3 regions of the Clostridioides sp. GD02367 genome follow, and region 1 is predicted to be linked to each of the others. Evidence: riboswitches for the same ligand, from Rfam matches in the RefSeq annotation. Region 1 holds a riboswitch; each other region holds the start of a gene.

Region 1 (5,645 bases):
TACCTTTCCTCCATAAACTTATTCCACAATATAACTACACCTTCGTTATTTATAGCACAAATTCCTTCTTTAATTTGTCCTATAATATATTTCAAAGTCAATCCATAGTCTTCTAAATGCATATATAAATAGTCTCTAATATGCTCTTGTTTTAAGACTCCAATAATTTTATTGTCTCTAAGAACAGGGAGAATTCCTATATTTTTCAATATCATTATATCTCTGCACTCATCTAAGGTTAGACCTTCGCTGACATATATTACATCCTTTTTCATTATAAGTTTTACTGGTTGACCGTCATACTTCTTATGCATGTCATAAAGATTATGTATATCTGTCATAGATATAATCCCTTTTAATTCACCAGATGAATCTATTACCATTAGAGTTTTTGTGTTGCTTTTTATCATTTCTTTTATTGCATCTTCAATTCTTGTGTCTTCGTCTATAGTTGTAAATTTTGTATCCATTACCTCTTCTACTTTTTTTACTTCTGGTATCGAAAACATAAAGTCCCCCCTTTATAGTAGTACATCATCAAAACTTATTTATATATATTTATTCTAGCATATCATAATAACAGTTTATTAAATAATTAATATTAAAATTTCTTAACTGTTTAATATACAAATTTCTAATACAAATTCATGTAATTACTAAAATGAATACTTAAATCTATACAAATGAAATCAAATGAATTATACCTTTAGTATATTATTTTTTCAATACTATTTTCACCTTCAAAGTATTTTTCTATTCACAAAACAATTAACATCTGTTCTCACAAAGGTTATACTTACACAAAAAAATGCCTCAAAATGATTTTAAATCAATTTGAGACAATATATTCTAAAACTTAATAACAAACAGTACTCCATATTAATTTTTTGCTCTTTTTGTTTGATACGCTAACCCACAAATTGCTACAATACCAATAAGTATGTATGGCATTATTTGAGTTTCATCACCTGTTTTTGGTGATTTTACAACTATGTCATTTGTTGGTGGTACTGGTGGATTTACTATTGTATCATTTTTTGATGGCACTGATGGATTTTCCACTACATCACCTGATGGTGGCACTGGTGGATTTATCACTGTATCATCTGATGGTGGTACTGGTGGATTTATTACTGTATCATCTGATGGTGGTATTGGTGGATTTATCACTGTATCATCTGACGGTGGTACTGGTGGATTTATCACTGTATCATCTGATGGTGGTGATGGCTTAGGTTTATGACCATTTGAGTTATCATTACCATTATCTGGTGGCACTGGTGGATTCACATCAGGGTCTCCATCTGTTGGTACACCTATATTGAAATCAACTTCCTCGCCATTTTTTTGTTCTATTGTATAACTTAATAAATTTTGCTTACTAGTAGGCAATAAAGATGAATGGTCTTTATCACCAAAATCGAAAACTGTCTTAAAATACTGAATAGCTTTTGGGAAAATATAATCATAAGATAAAGCAGATATATTAGCTTTTACATCTGGCTTATTAACACTCTTAAGTTTAAACTTTTCTTGTGTTGAGATTTCTACTTCACCTGTACCTATTACATTTCCATTTTCATCATAAGCAGTTACTCCATCTGGTAACTTTAATTTAACTACACCACTATAACCTACTAAAGCTATAGCTTCTGTTTCATAAGTACCATCTTGATTCTTATCAAATTTAATATCAGTCAAACCATTACTCAGACTAGGTTTTCCTGTATCATTTGGCTTTAATTCTTCACGCCCTGCATTTAATAATGCCTCTAAGTAAGCTTTTGAATTTATTGCTGCTTCCTTACCTTTTAGATACTCAGCTTTTTCCTCTTCAGTCTTTGCACTCTCTATAAACATATCATAAAGCTTTATATTAGCTTGATATTGTTTAAGTCTTTCCTGCTCATTCATTTGCCCAAGCATAATCCAAATAGCATCTTGAGTAGTAGAATGAGTTATACCTTCATATTCTTCTCCACCTAAATTAAATTGTTGCTTATATCCAAATCCATCAAACTCAGAACCCGCATATAGTATAGATTTAATTGCATCTTCGTTTTGATTTTCTTGACCATTAAAATCTTCTGCTGGTAAGTATGGACTCTTATTATGACTAGTTGGAGATTTTAGATGATTATTATAACAAAATGCAGTTTGTTCTCCGTCTTCACCTTCTATTATATATTTCCCATCTTTATAGCCTGCACCTATAAGACCTTCTATTATATAATCAAAAGTTAAAGTTTTTGTAATATCATCAAATCTCACATCAAAATAAGGTCTATTTGAACCATCTGTTTCTTTTAACAAACATGTATTTTTTACTTTTGAATTTTTATTATGCCATAATCCAATATTTGCATCTTTTGAAGTAAGTACCTCACTAATTTCTGACTGTTCATCTGTTTTTACATCATTTTCATCTTCCCAGAAATTATATACAATCTTATTTATTTGAGATACAGTAAGATTAAGAATATCTTCAATATTCTGCTTCAAACTCATTTCTTCTACTTCTAATTCTTCCTCTTCTTCTGATGGTATAATTTCACCTAATGGCTTCTCCCCATCTGGTATCTCTTCACCTGATGGTTTCTCCCCATCTGGTATCTCTTCACCTGATGGCTTCTCCCCATCTGGTATCTCTTCACCTGATGGCTTCTCTCCATCTGGTGTTTCTACTCCTGATGGCTTCTCTCCGTCTGGTGTTTCTCCTCCTGATGGCTTCTCTCCATCTGGTGTTTCTCCTCCTGATGGCTTCTCTCCGTCTGGTGTTTCTCCTCCTGATGGTTTCTCTCCGTCTGGTGTTTCTCCTCCTGATGGCTTCTCTCCGTCTGGTGTTTCTCCTCCTGATGGCTTCTCTCCGTCTGGTGTTTCTCCTCCTGATGGTTTCTCTCCATCTGGTGTTTCCCCTCCTGATGGTTTCTCTCCATCTGGTGTTTCTACTCCTGATGGCTTCTCTCCACCAAGTATTGTATCTTTTCCACTTACTTCGTCAGCATAAGATATTATTGGTGCAAATGCAGTAAATGCCATACTAAAAGCAATTACTAAACTAATTATACTTGATTTTTTAATTTTTATTTTCAAGATTTTCCTCCTATTTATATTTATAGCAGGTTGCACTACTAACTCCATATATCTTTTAAGTGCCCAAATTTAAGATATACTTCACAGTTTCTATAAATAGGTTTTTAGTAATTTTTATTTTTGTAATATTTTTTATTTTTTAAGTGCACTCTTTACGAACATTCTAAAATTATTAGTAAGAGACAAAAACTTATTCTTACATTAAAAAAGATACTGTAGAGTATCTTGAGATAATACAAAACTATTTACTCTATTGGATAATTGACTCAATTCAATTTTTATATGTCAATATGACCACATATCTGAGTTTGTTTTTGTCTAATATAATTTTAATAGCTATTGCCATTATTATATATTAGATATTATATTTTGTCTATTTTTTCCATATTATTTATATTATTCGTTAATGTTATCGACATATAACAACAAAAAAACATCCCTGAAAACAATTTTCCAATTTTTTCCAAGGATGTTTTATTATATATTTTTATATTATATTATTTTATTTTTAATCTTACGTCACCTTTTATTCTTCTTATTAATGGGTGATTAACTGTTCTCATTACATGGTCAGTAATATGATATACACCTAATTTTAATTTTGGTGCAGAACCCATTACTGTGTTACTACAGTCAGTACAGTTTCCTATTAATATAACTTCTGCTCCAGCTTTCTTAAATTCTATACATTTTTGAGCTTGTCCTGGACAGTGTCCTGGATTTTCACATTTTAATACACCTTTAATTTCTTGAGCTTGTTTACATTTTTGAACTGATACTATATCAGTAACTCCCATTTTAGCTGCTATGTCTCTCATTCTTTCTTCATTAGGTCCACATGCACAGACTAAAAGACCCATTTTTCTCTTTTCATTAACAAATGGCATAGTAACTATTATACCACCACTAGTTTTAGTTATTGGAGTATCTAAAGTAGTAGCTTTACCAGTGAAAGGTCCTCCTAAGATTATCTCACCGTATTCACCTTTTATTCCACCAGCTCTTTCAATTAATTCTCCAACAGTAGTCCCAATTGGCACATCTTCAAATACTATAGATTCTTTTCCACTGTTTAATTGACCAACTACAGTTACATTTTTAGATATAACTGGTCTTTTTTGCTCAACAGCTTCTACTATTCTAGTTAATGTTTCTACATTTATTACTACTGCATTAGCTTCTGAAGGTAATTGAGTTGGCTCAAGTAATTTACCTAGAACGTCTCTTACTATCGCTCTCTCTTCTCCCATTGGGTACATGTCAACTAGTTCTGCAACTTCTATATTATCTCCTGGCTTTATTACTTTTTTAAATGCTGCTATTGCTTCTGGATGCTTGCTTTTTATTGCTAGCATACCTTTTCCAGCATTAGTAACTTCCATAGCATATTTTATACCTTGGTAAACTATCTCTGGTCTTTCTTCTATTTCTTTTATGTTATGAGCTAATAAAGGTTCACATTCAGCAGCATTTGCTAATATTGTTCCACCTTTTAAATCTATGTTTAATTTTATATGAGTAGGGAATCCTGCTCCACCCATACCTACAACTCCAGCTTCTTTAATTAAGTCAAGTATACCTTCTCCTTTTAATGGTTCAAAAGTATCATCTTGTACTTCATCAGCTTCGATTACTATAGCTTGGTCATTTATTTCACTTATTTTTCCACTAACACTGGCATAAATATTTGCTCCTAATCCAGCTGGTTCTGCGATTAGAGTTCCTTTTTTTACTACATCTCCAACACTTACTACTGGTTTATCTGGACCACCAACGTGTTGTTTTAATAAAATAGAATATAGTTTGTTCAACTAGTACGCCCCCTTAAGTATATTAATTTTTTTTATAAGCTGTTCAAATAATGTTAATGTTGTTTTTCTATTACAATGTCTTAACATATTGTTTATTTCTATAGAACATATCGCTTATTAACAAAGCAATTTCTATGCCAACTTTTAAACAAACTTATACCCTTTGAAAATACTGTCTTACAGCATCCATAACTTCTTTCAAATATTTAAACTCATTTTATAAAAGTCAATTATTAGACACTTTTTCAACCAATTTAATCTATAATTATTGATATCGCATACATGCATAAAAAGTGTCAAAAAATAGACACCGTCTTTTTATCGACACTTTTCTAACATATACTATATAATTTACCACAACTTTACTTAAAATATACATTTACTACTTGTTAATTCTTAAGTTTCTGCACTCCATTAGAATCAATTATGTAATTATCTTTATATAATAAGTCTGATATTTTTACTAAACTGTATCCATCTTTTTTAAGCTTACTTATTATAGTGTCCAAATAGTTATCTACATCATTTATATTAGCATGAAATAAAACTATTGAGCCAGGTTGAGATTCTTTTATTACTTTTTCAATTACATGGTTTGGACCAAGCTCTTTCCAGTCTATAGAATCCACATCCCACTTAATTACTTTATAACCTAAATCACTGCAAATGTCCATAGCTTTGTTGTTTACATCTCCAAAAGGTGGTCTAAACAAATTTGTTTTTTTCCCTGTTATATTAAAT
Region 2 (5,645 bases), on a different contig from region 1:
TACTAGAAATCTAATAAATAGTATTTAAACAGATATGATAGAAAGGAATAAATTTATGAAATCGAAAAAATGGATTAGTATGATTTTATCTATAGCAGTAATAAGTGCTCTTTTTGTAGGTTGTACAAGTAATTCTAATTCTAGTGTAGTTTCAAATGAAAAAATAACATATGAGATAAAGTCAACAAAAAATAATGACAACGAAATTGAATCTAATAAATTTAGTTTGGGAACATCAGAAATGGTTGTAAGGGGGAAGACCATACCTTTTAAGATAGAAGGTATAATATCAGCTCCTAAAGATATAAAAGAAAAAGCACCTATAGTGTTAATTTTTCATGGGCAACATGGAGATGGAGAAAATGATTTTGAAAATGGATTTAAATATCTTACTGAAGATTTAGCTAAAAATGGTATTATAGGGGTGTCTATTGATACTTCAGTAAACTATACTTTTCAGTATGGAGAACCTGTAGAAAATGAGAGAATAACATATCTGACTCAAGCTTATATAAAAGCTTTTCAAGATGCATATGATGGCAGTAAAAATGGATTTGGAATATATCTTAAAGACAAAGTTGATTTAGATAATATTGGCCTTATAGGTCATTCTGTAGCTGGTTCTGGGGTATTAAAAATAGCACAAGACCAAATACAAAAAGGATTTAAAGGGATAAAAGGAATTATATCACTTACACCAGCCTATAATAGTCCAATAGAGAAGTTTCCAGATGTACCAACAGCAATAATAGTATCAGAGTATGATGGAGATGTTATCCATAGTGGGGATGATGTTTTTTATGATATATCCTTGGATAAAAATAGAAAAAGTCCACTAGGACTAACTTATTTAGTAGGTGGAAATCACAATGCATATAACTCAGTTTTAGGAGAAAAAGAATTTTCTCCACCACGAGATACAGATGGCACTTATCCTGAAAAATTAGGAAAAGAAGAACATAGAGAGTTCTTTTCTAATTATGCAGTTGACTATATGAAATCTATTTTTGATTTTGATGATAGTGAATCTCCTATTTTTAGTAAAAATGGATTGCCATCTAAAATGTATGGGTATCAGACATTAAATAAAGTTAAATATAGCGGTTCTTTAGAATTATTCAACAAAAAGTCATTTGAAAATATAGACTCAAGTAATGTTGATACAAAAGAGTTAGTTGAGTCAGAACGATTAGATAAAGATACTGCAAAACTTTTTAGTAATATAAGCTCAAGTGAAAATTTAGATTTATTGCAAGTTGATTGGAAATCTAAAGATGGAAAAATAGAATTGCCCTTAAATAATAAAAATTTAAAAGATTATTCTGCATTAAAATTTAGATGGGCGTTAAATTCTCCTAGTGAGTTAAATAGTAAAGATAAAATAGTTTCATTTAAACTTAGCTTAGTCGATTCTAAAGGAAAAGAAAGTAGTGTAACTTTGGATAATGATAAAGTGTCTGCTATGAAGTATTTTGAGGGTAAAGCTGTGAGAGACGAATATGTAGAAGGTAAATTTATGGAGTTTTGGTCAAGGTATACTCCAATAAGTGATACAATAATACCTATTGATAAGTTTAAAAATATAGATTTATCTAATATAAAGGGTGTTAAAATTGAATTTGAAAATCCAGAAACAGGTTCGATTATGTTAAATAAAATAGTTGGTATAAAATAGTAATACAAGTCCTAGATGAAATTATAAAATATCTAGGACTAGTTTTATTAGAAGTCAATAATTTAATCTAAGAATACATTGCATCTATAATAAATGTATAAAATTAGTAATATCTTATTGATATATATGAACTTTTAAGAATTTTATAGACGAATTATGTTATCATAAATAAAGATATAAATTCTAAAATTTGTCAGTAAAACAGAAGACAAGGAGGTAAATTTTATGTTTTCAAAAATCCTGGTCAAAACATTTATCAAAGATAGTGAGAACGTTCAAAATAAAGATGTTAGAAATAAGTATGGATATGTAGCTGGAGTAGTGGGTATATTATCTAATTTACTTTTATTTGTAGTAAAGGTGTCTATAGGTATGCTTACATCAAGTATAGCTATAATGGCTGATGCATTTAACAATCTTTCTGATATGGCATCCTCAGCGATAACTATGATAGGTTTTAAATTAGCAAGTAAGCCAGCTGATAAAGAGCATCCTTTTGGACATGGAAGAATAGAATATTTATCGGCGTTAATTGTGGCGTTCATGGTAATGTTGGTAGGACTTCAATTTATAAAGTCGTCTGTGGAAAGGATAGTAAATCCAGTACCTATAAAATTTGAAGTAATACCACTTATACTTTTAATTGCATCTATAATGATTAAAATTTGGTTAAGTAAATTTAATAAATTTATGGGAAATAAAATTGACTCCTCAGCCTTAAAAGCAGTTTCACTTGATGCTTTAGGAGATGTATTTACATCGAGTTGCGTAGTTATATCATTTGTCATAGCTAGATTTACTAGTTTACCTATAGATGGATATGTTGGTATTGTAGTATCACTAGTAATACTTTATGCTGGATTTTCTCTTGTAAAAGATACTATAAATCCTCTTCTAGGAGAAGCACCAGATGAAGAAATGGTAAAATCTATTATAGAATCATTATTATCTTATGAACATATTATAGGTACACATGATTTAATAATTCATAACTATGGAGTTGGACGATGTATAGCATCTATACATGCAGAAATTCCATCAAATATAGATATAATGGAGATTCATGAAATTATAGATAATGCTGAGAGAGAAATATCTGAAAAATTAGATATGTATTTAGTAATTCATATGGACCCTATATGTCTCGAAGATGAAGAAGTTATGTCAGCAAAAAAAGAACTTGAAGAAATACTTAAGAAAAATAGTCTTGTAAAATCTATGCATGATTTCAGAATAGTTGGAAAGGGAAGTAAGAAAAATTTAGTGTTTGATATAGTAGTTAATCCTTCTGAATTCTCTAAGAATATGTCAGAGGAAGAATTAAAAGAAGATATAACTAAATTGGTTAAGGAGATGAATCCTGAATATAATTGTGTAATTGTTGTAGATAAGGATTTTATTTAATGATTAATTAAAATTATTGTAAGGAAAAAAATGTAAAATATATAGACAGGAAGATGTTGGCATAATATAATATAGATATGTAATTGTATCTAGTATGAATATAGCAATTTTAATTGTTTTTTATAAAATATTATAGAGATGTTGATGTATGTTCTATCATTGGGCACCTTATGGACATACTGAGTCAGTGGTGCAACCGGCTATGGATATAAATTTATTTATTTTCATGGCTTTTTTTATATAATTTTTTGCTTAGAATTAATTTTAATGGGATATAAATAGAAGTTTATAAATTATAGATAGCGTAGAGGGGAGAAATCTATATGGGGAAGAAGAATAAAAAGGCATTATTAATAAGTTTAATTATGATTTTAAGTATGGTAGTATCTACAATCTATCCAACCTTATCTTATGCTTCAGAATTAGGAGATAACAGTCAGATTCAAAATAATTCAACTAGTTCATCAAGTGGAGAAGAGAAGCCATCAGATAACAAAAAACCAGAGCAGACTCCAGAAGGAGAGAAGCCATCAGACAACAAAAAACCAGAGCAGACTCCAGAAGAGGAGAAGCCATCAGACAACAAAAAACCAGAGCAGACTCCAGAAGAGGAGAAGCCATCAGACAACAAAAAACCAGAGCAGATTCCAGAAGAGGAGAAGCCATCAGACAACAAAAAACCAGAACAGACTCCAGAAGGAGAGAAGCCATCAGATAACAAAAAACCAGAGCAGACTCCAGAAGAGGAAAAGCCACTAGATAATAAAAATATAGAGCAGACTCCAAAAGAAGAAAAGCTGCTAGAAGATGAGAATTTGCTGAAAACGTTAGAAGAAGAACTTAATGAAGAGAATGAAGATTATGGATTTATTATAAAAATTAATAATAGTACAATAGAAACTGAATCAATGAAAAAGATATCATTTAATTTAACTTATACTCCAACATCAAAGGGAATACAAGCAGGTGATTCAATAACTTTCAAGGTGCCAGATGTATTTAATAAAGTTAATTTAGATTATACAAGTGAATGTTTCGACAAAACAGAAAGTAATGGAGAATATACACTTACATTTAGAGAACTTCCTAATGGTCAAAGTGTAATGCAAGGAAAAATAGGTCTAGAAGCATACGTTAAAAGGGTTGATGAAGAGACAAATACAAAAATTCATATTGAGACTACTGGAAAAATAGAAAGTGGAAGTGGAGATGTGGATGTAGAAATAAAGCCTGGAGATAAAGGCGAGGAAGAAGAGTCTAAAGGAACACTTAAGAAACTTGTTGAAGGAAAAAAATCAACTACAGTATTTATGCCAGTTAAAAATAAAGATATAAATTATAGCATACTAGTAAATGAGAAACAGGAAGAATTGAAAGATATTACTTTGTATGATGAGCTTCCTGAAGGATTGACACTAGTAAATGATTCTGTAAGTGTAGTAACAAGTGATGGGAAAGAAGTAAGTGATTTTAATATTGAACAAAGTGCAAATTCTATATCAGTTAATTTTGGAAATATAGATAAAGCATATACTGTTAAATACAAAGCTAGAATTAGTGATGAAAATGCAAAACATGATAATAAATATAAAAATGTAGCTAGGATAGAATCTGATGGTAAGAAGGTACAAGAAGATGATGCTACTGTAAGTATCTTTGATAGAGGTAGCGATTATCTTTTGACTAAAGGGCATTCAGGAGTAACAAATATTACTCAAGTTGGCCAAGTAATAAACTATCAGATTTCAGTAAATGATGATAAGTCGCCAATAAGTAATGTTGTTATAACAGATAATATACCAGAGGGTATGAGATTAACTACAGCAGGAGAAGCTGGACATGATTTTAGAGTAGTAGAAATTCCAATGAATGGTAACTGGACTCCTTGGAGTAAAGAAAAAATCGCAAACAATATTTCATATAAAATAGAAGAGAAAAGAAATGAAAGCGGTCAAGTAGATAAAGTTATAACTGGATTTACGATTAATCTTAGTAAAGAAGAAGTAGAATCAAAGTTTTATATAGCTTATACATTAAAGGTTATTAGTATTGAAGATAGTTATACAAATAGAGCTGTTCTTGATGCAAATAACAGTCAAGTTGATAAAAGCGATGAGATAAGTTTTAAGAAAAACTCTGGATTAATAAGTGCAAAAAAAGAAGTTGATAAAAAAGTTTTAAATAACAATGATAGTCAAATTGTTAAATACAAAATAAATATGTCAACTTATGGAGTTTATGATGCAGGGCAAGTAAATCTTTTAGATGAAGTAAACCCAGCTCTAAAAATATCTAATATAAAATATTCTGATAACCTTGAGCTTAAAAAAGAAGCTGGAGATGGAGAAAATACTATAAGATTAGTGAATAAATATGAATTTAAGCAGATAAAAGAAGGCGAACCTGTACAAAGTTGGGTTACATTCGATGCAGATTTTACAGATGTAAAAGTTGGAGAGACTATACAAAATGTAGCTCAGATTAATGGCTCAAGTCCTCCTGGAGTAGAAACTACTAAGCAAGGTTATGCTTTTGAAGCTAAAAAAGTAGATTCTTTAGATAAAAA
Region 3 (5,645 bases), on a different contig from region 1:
TATATATTATAATTAAGTGAGGCATTTTAATATGAAAGTAGTTATTTTAGCAGGAGGATATGGTAGTAGACTTGGAGATATTACTAGTATAGTTCCCAAACCTATGGTTGAAATAGGAGGGAAGCCGATATTATGGCATATAATGAAAATATATTCGTATTATGGAGTAAAAGAATTTATCATATGTCTTGGCTACAAAGCAAATGTTATAAAAGATTATTTTTTACATTATGATAGTAGAAATAATGATTTTACAATTAATATAGGAAGTAATTCAATAGAATTTCATAATAATCATGATGAAAGTGAATGGAAAGTAACATTAGTTGATACAGGTATAGAATCTCAAAAAGGAGCACGATTAAAGAAAATAGAGAGATATCTTGAAGAAGATATAAATTTATTAACATATGGAGATGGGCTAGCAAATATAAATATAAATAAATTAATACATTTTCATAATAAAGTTGGAAAGTTGCTTACAATATCTGGAGTAAGACCTCCTGCTAGATTTGGTGAACTTATCGCAGAGGGAGATGTACTTAAATCATTTGAAGAAAAATCACAAACATCAAAGGGATTAATAAATGGTGGATATATGGTATTTAATAAAGAACTATTAAAATATCTTACAGAAAATGATGAGTGTGATTTGGAGTATGGATTATTTGAAAATCTAGCTAAAAATGGAGAAATAGCAGTTTACAAGCATGAAGGTCTGTGGGCATGTATGGATAATGAAAGAGATATGAACAATCTTAATTCTCTTTGGAAAGAAAATAAAGCTTTTTGGAAGATATGGTAAAATACATAGAAATAAGAGGTATATCAATATGAGTATATTGAGAGCTAAAACAATTGATTTAAAACAAACAAACTCTTTAACAGAGTTACAGAAAAAGAATAGCAATTTGAATGAAAGCGAGGCATATAATCAGGCTATCAATCTAGAAGCTAAACCTAGAAGGTTAGTATTTGAACTTACGAATGCTTGTAATTTAAATTGTATTATGTGTGGAAGAAATTCAGCAGAGTTCAAAGCAACAGTTTTTGATTTTAAATGGACTGAAAAATTTGAGAATATATTAAATGAAGTAGAGGAAGTAACTTTAATGGGATGGGGAGAACCAACAGTACATCCAAATTTCGTTGATTTCTTATATTGGGCAAAGAAAAATGGTCTTAGAAAATATTTTTGTACAAATGGTATGAAATTGGATAAACTATTTGATGATATCTTCAATACAGAAACTGACATTATAGCTATAAGTCTAGATGGGGCGTCTAAAGAGATTAATGACAATATAAGATCAGGGGCTGATTTTAATCATATAATAAAAAATATTAAACATATAGCAGATGAGAAGATTAAAAGAGGGATAAATTGGCCACATATGAATTTTGTTTTTACAGCAATGAAGTCTAATTTGTATGAGATACCCAAAATGGTTGAATTAGCTAAAAGGGTAGGTTTACAAGAGCTTAAGGTGGTATATCTAACTGTGTTTGATGAAAATATGCATGATGAGAGTTTATATGATTGCCAAGATGAGGTTAAAAAGGTATTTGAAGAAGCAGAGGTTTTAGCAGATGAGTTAAATATTATTCTTAAGTTACCTCATATACAAGGTGAAGATAGTGCATGTGAAAAACTACATAAGGATTGTTTTACAACATGGAGAGACTTTTTCTTAGGTTCAGATGGATTTGTACGTTCATGTATGTCTACACCTATAAAGTTGTTTCATATTGACAGATATAAAACTTTTGAAGAAATGTGGAATTCTTTGGAATATAAAGACTGCAGAAGAAATATTAATAGTATAAATATGAATGATTCATGTAAGGTATGTTATCAATCTTCATTTGCTAATTGGAATAAAAGGTCTTCTTTTATACAAATAGGAAATAAATTCTCTCCTGAATGGGATAAAGAAGAATCTAACTTGATTACATTATAGACATTTATATAAAAAATAAAAACAGCTTAGAATAAGTATTTTAAGCTGTTTTTATTTTTTATAATAACAAGTTTTTAATTTATACTAGATATTTAGCTATAAATATCGAATATTAATTGAAATATTAAAAATATAAGTAAAAAATGTTTAAAAAAATTGTTATTTATTGTATACTTAAATTAAAACTAAATAGGCAAAACTAGAGAAATTTAGTGACGCAAAGCTATAGGGGCTAAGGTTTGTATATACAAACTATGCTAGCCAGTTGCCAAAAAGAGTCCTAAGTATATTTGTATACTTAGGATTAGTCGAAGTGACTGCTTTTTTGGCGGTCATTTTATTATGGAAAAATTACTTTATTACAGTAGAAAGTACATATAATAACATATTTTACCAATTATAACAAAAAATAAAGAAAAACTGTCTGAAAAAGTTGCTATTTTACAAAAAATGACTTCTTTGTTCATTTAAATCTATTACAATTCTATTACATTAATATAATAATGTATCATTTTAGTAAGAAATCTAATTTAAGTTCAATTAACTCCAATGAAAATAAAAAAAAATTTTAATATGTATTTAATTTTTTCTTCATAAAGTTACCTTTTTTTGTAATATAGCAACTTCATTTTTTTAATCATTAAATATAGCAAATAAATATATTTTGAGGAGGGGTGAGTATGAATACATATGACATTATAAAAATGGGACTAGATGCAACTAATCTAAGAAGTCAAACAATAGCAAATAATATAGCAAATATAAATACTGAAGGTTACAAAAAACATTATGTAACTTTTGAAGAAACATTAAATGATGCCATGCCAAAAATAGAAGAAAAAACAGACAATTCAAAAGGTTTAAGAGTAGATGGCAATAATGTGGATATAGAAGAAGAAAAAGTAAAGCAAGCAATGACAACGTTGCAATATAATGCTTTAATAGGTTTTGCAAATGGCAAAATTGCAATGACTAAATCAATAATAACTGGGAGGTAACTAGAAGATGAGTGTGTTCAGTGGAATGGAGATATCTGCTAGTGGATTAACAGCAGAAAGTTTGAAAATGGATATCATATCATCAAATGTAGCTAATATAAATGCTACAAGAGGTCCAAATGGAGAAGCATATAGGAGAAAAATTGTTTCCTTTGAAGAAAACTATGATAATAAATTAGGTATGTTAGGAGTAAAAGTCACATCTGTTGAAGATGACAAATCACCTCTTAAAGAAGTATATGACCCATCTCATCCAGATGCGAAACCAAATGGATATGTAGAATATCCAAATGTAAATATATTGGTTGAAATGACAGATTTAATAACAGCTTCAAGAGCATATGATTCTAACGTAGACACACTGAATGCTCAGAAATCTATGATATCGAAAGCTTTGGAAATAGGAAAGTAGGGATAAATTATGCCAATTACACAAATCAACAATTTAATGCAAGGTGCAAAGTTAGATAATTTGATTGGAGAAACAAAACCATTAAACCTTAATAATAAAGAAGAAAAAAAGAATTTCGAAGATGTAATAATAGATACTATAGACAAAGTTAATTTTCAACAAGTGACAGCGGATAATATGAAAGAAAAATTTATAAAAGGCGAAGATATTTCTATGCATGAAGTTATGTTAAAAGGTCAAGAAGCACAACTATCTATGCAATATCTGATAGAAGTTAGAAACAAGATTCATGATGCATATCAAGAAATGAATAAAGTACAAATTTAGCCTTTTGAACAGGAGTAATAATCAATGATAGCCAGTTTTAAAAATAAGATTAAGGAGCAAGTTGCTAAATCTAGGACAAAAATAGGTTCTTTAAAAAAAGGAACTAAGATAGCATTAGGTATAGGGATTGTTGCTATATGTTTAGCGCTAGTATTTACAGCAATATCTGCAAGTAAAAATAAGTATGCAGTCTTATTTTCAGAACTAGATGTTCAAGATGCTGCAGATATATCAGCAGAATTAGAGTCTAGAAAGATAGATACTAAGGTAAAGGGAAGTACAATTTATGTTCCTAGAACAGAAGTCGATAAGTTGAGGCTGGAGCTAGCTCCAAGTCTTACAGGTGGTTCTAAAGGATTTGCATTAATGGATGATAGTTCGTCTATAGGACTTACTGATGAGGAGTTTCAAATTAAGAAGCAACGAATCATACAAGGTGAAATAGAAAAAACAATCAAGAGTTTTCCACAAGTGGAAGATACTAGAGTACATATAACATTTGGAGAGTCATCAGTGTTTGAGAAAGAAGCAGTTCCAGGAAGTGCAGCAGTTTACTTAATGTTAAAGCCAGGAACAACTTTAGAAAAAAATCAAATAAAATCTGTTATGGCACTTGTATCAGGAAGTGTTACAAATATACCAGAGAAAAATGTTCAAGTTATTGATAATAAGATGAATCTATTATCAGAAGGTATCTTAGATGATGAAGAAGTTGATGAAAATAATCAACCTATAAATGGTGGTATTAGTGTTGATAAAAATAAGGCATCTGAACAAGCATTGAATAAACAATTAGAAAAGTCTATTTTGGAAATGCTAGAGCCAATATTTGGTACAGGAAAAGTAAAAGCTACAGTAAATGCAGATTTAAGTTTTGATACAGCTGAAAAAACTGAAATAAAGATTGACCCTGATAAAGTTGCAATAAAAGAAACAAGGTCAAAAAATTCATCTAAATCTGCTACAAATAATGTCCAAGGCGTAGATGCTAATATGAATAATCAAGGAAATAAAAATGGTACTAACACAGAAGATAGTTTGGATGAGAGTTTTGAATATGAGACAGGTAAGATTGAAACTCATACTATAATTGCACCAGGAGAACTTAGAAGATTGACAGCTTCTGTCGCTATAGACGGAAAAATAGCTAAAGGAGTTCAAGCTGATGTGGAAGATATAGTTAATAATGCTATAGGCATGGATGGAGCAAGGGGAGATACTCTTAGTGTTGTTTCAATGGTCTTTGACCCTAAAGGAAAGGCTGAAGCTAAACAAGAACTGGAAGAGATTAAAAAAGAAGGCTTCAAAACTAATATAATAAAGGCAGTTATTGGAGTAGTGGCAGTTATTGCAGTAGGTGCTATTGGATACTTAATATATAAGAAGAGAAGTGAACAAGAAGATATGGATTATGAGGATGAAGTTTATAGTGCTAGTTCTAGTACTGTTGATAAGAAAGATAATCCTCTATTAGGGGATGACCCAGAATTGACATTAGAAGAAGCTGTTAAAATGTATGCAGAAGAAAAACCAGACCAAGTAACAGAAATAATAAAGACTTGGTTAAATGAGTAAGGGGGATAGAATGTGTCCACAGAAATTACGAATGTTAGTGCATTTGACTTAAGTGATATAAGTGAAAATGAGAAGAGTGAGAAAGTAGAAGGTGAGGGTTTAAAAAAAGCTGCTGTGCTTTTAATGACATTAGGACCAACTGTGTCTAGTGATATAATAAAAAGCCTTCCAGATAAACAGGTTCAAAAAATAGGTTTGGAAATTGCAAATATTTCTTCAATAGCTTCAAAAGAAAGAAGAGAAATATTAAAAGAGTTTGTAGAAATAAATAAAGCAAAAGATTATGTTATAGAAGGTGGGCTGGAATATGCAAGAGAACTGCTAAGTAATGCCTTGGGAAATTCTAAAGCAAATAAATTACTTGAAGGTATA

What was found. A riboswitch is a leader RNA that binds a small molecule or an ion and turns the genes downstream of it on or off. The one in region 1 is predicted to bind cyclic di-GMP.
Region 2: another riboswitch for cyclic di-GMP. It lies ahead of Q3223_RS00590 (SrtB-anchored collagen-binding adhesin); the one in region 1 lies ahead of Q3223_RS13870 (Cys-Gln thioester bond-forming surface protein).
Region 3: another riboswitch for cyclic di-GMP. It lies ahead of flgB (flagellar basal body rod protein FlgB); the one in region 1 lies ahead of Q3223_RS13870 (Cys-Gln thioester bond-forming surface protein).

The regions. Positions count from the first base shown of each region.
Region 1 covers NZ_JBJODK010000010.1:98,058-103,702, reverse strand. The annotation lists gene prdR (sigma-54 dependent transcriptional regulator PrdR) at 1-509, opposite strand, end outside; gene Q3223_RS13870 (Cys-Gln thioester bond-forming surface protein) at 880-3,093, opposite strand; cyclic di-GMP riboswitch class II at 3,109-3,194, opposite strand; gene prdC (proline reductase-associated electron transfer protein PrdC) at 3,591-4,904, opposite strand; gene Q3223_RS13860 (polysaccharide deacetylase family protein) at 5,294-5,645, opposite strand, start outside.
Region 2 covers NZ_JBJODK010000001.1:149,001-154,645, reverse strand. The annotation lists gene Q3223_RS00600 (alpha/beta hydrolase family protein) at 56-1,675, shown strand; gene Q3223_RS00595 (cation diffusion facilitator family transporter) at 1,901-3,079, shown strand; cyclic di-GMP riboswitch class II at 3,205-3,290, shown strand; gene Q3223_RS00590 (SrtB-anchored collagen-binding adhesin) at 3,403-5,645, shown strand, end outside.
Region 3 covers NZ_JBJODK010000007.1:60,023-65,667, reverse strand. The annotation lists gene rfbF (glucose-1-phosphate cytidylyltransferase) at 32-805, shown strand; gene Q3223_RS11265 (radical SAM protein) at 834-1,961, shown strand; cyclic di-GMP riboswitch class I at 2,144-2,234, shown strand; gene flgB (flagellar basal body rod protein FlgB) at 2,642-2,959, shown strand; gene flgC (flagellar basal body rod protein FlgC) at 2,967-3,371, shown strand; gene fliE (flagellar hook-basal body complex protein FliE) at 3,381-3,698, shown strand; gene fliF (flagellar basal-body MS-ring/collar protein FliF) at 3,723-5,273, shown strand; gene fliG (flagellar motor switch protein FliG) at 5,286-5,645, shown strand, end outside.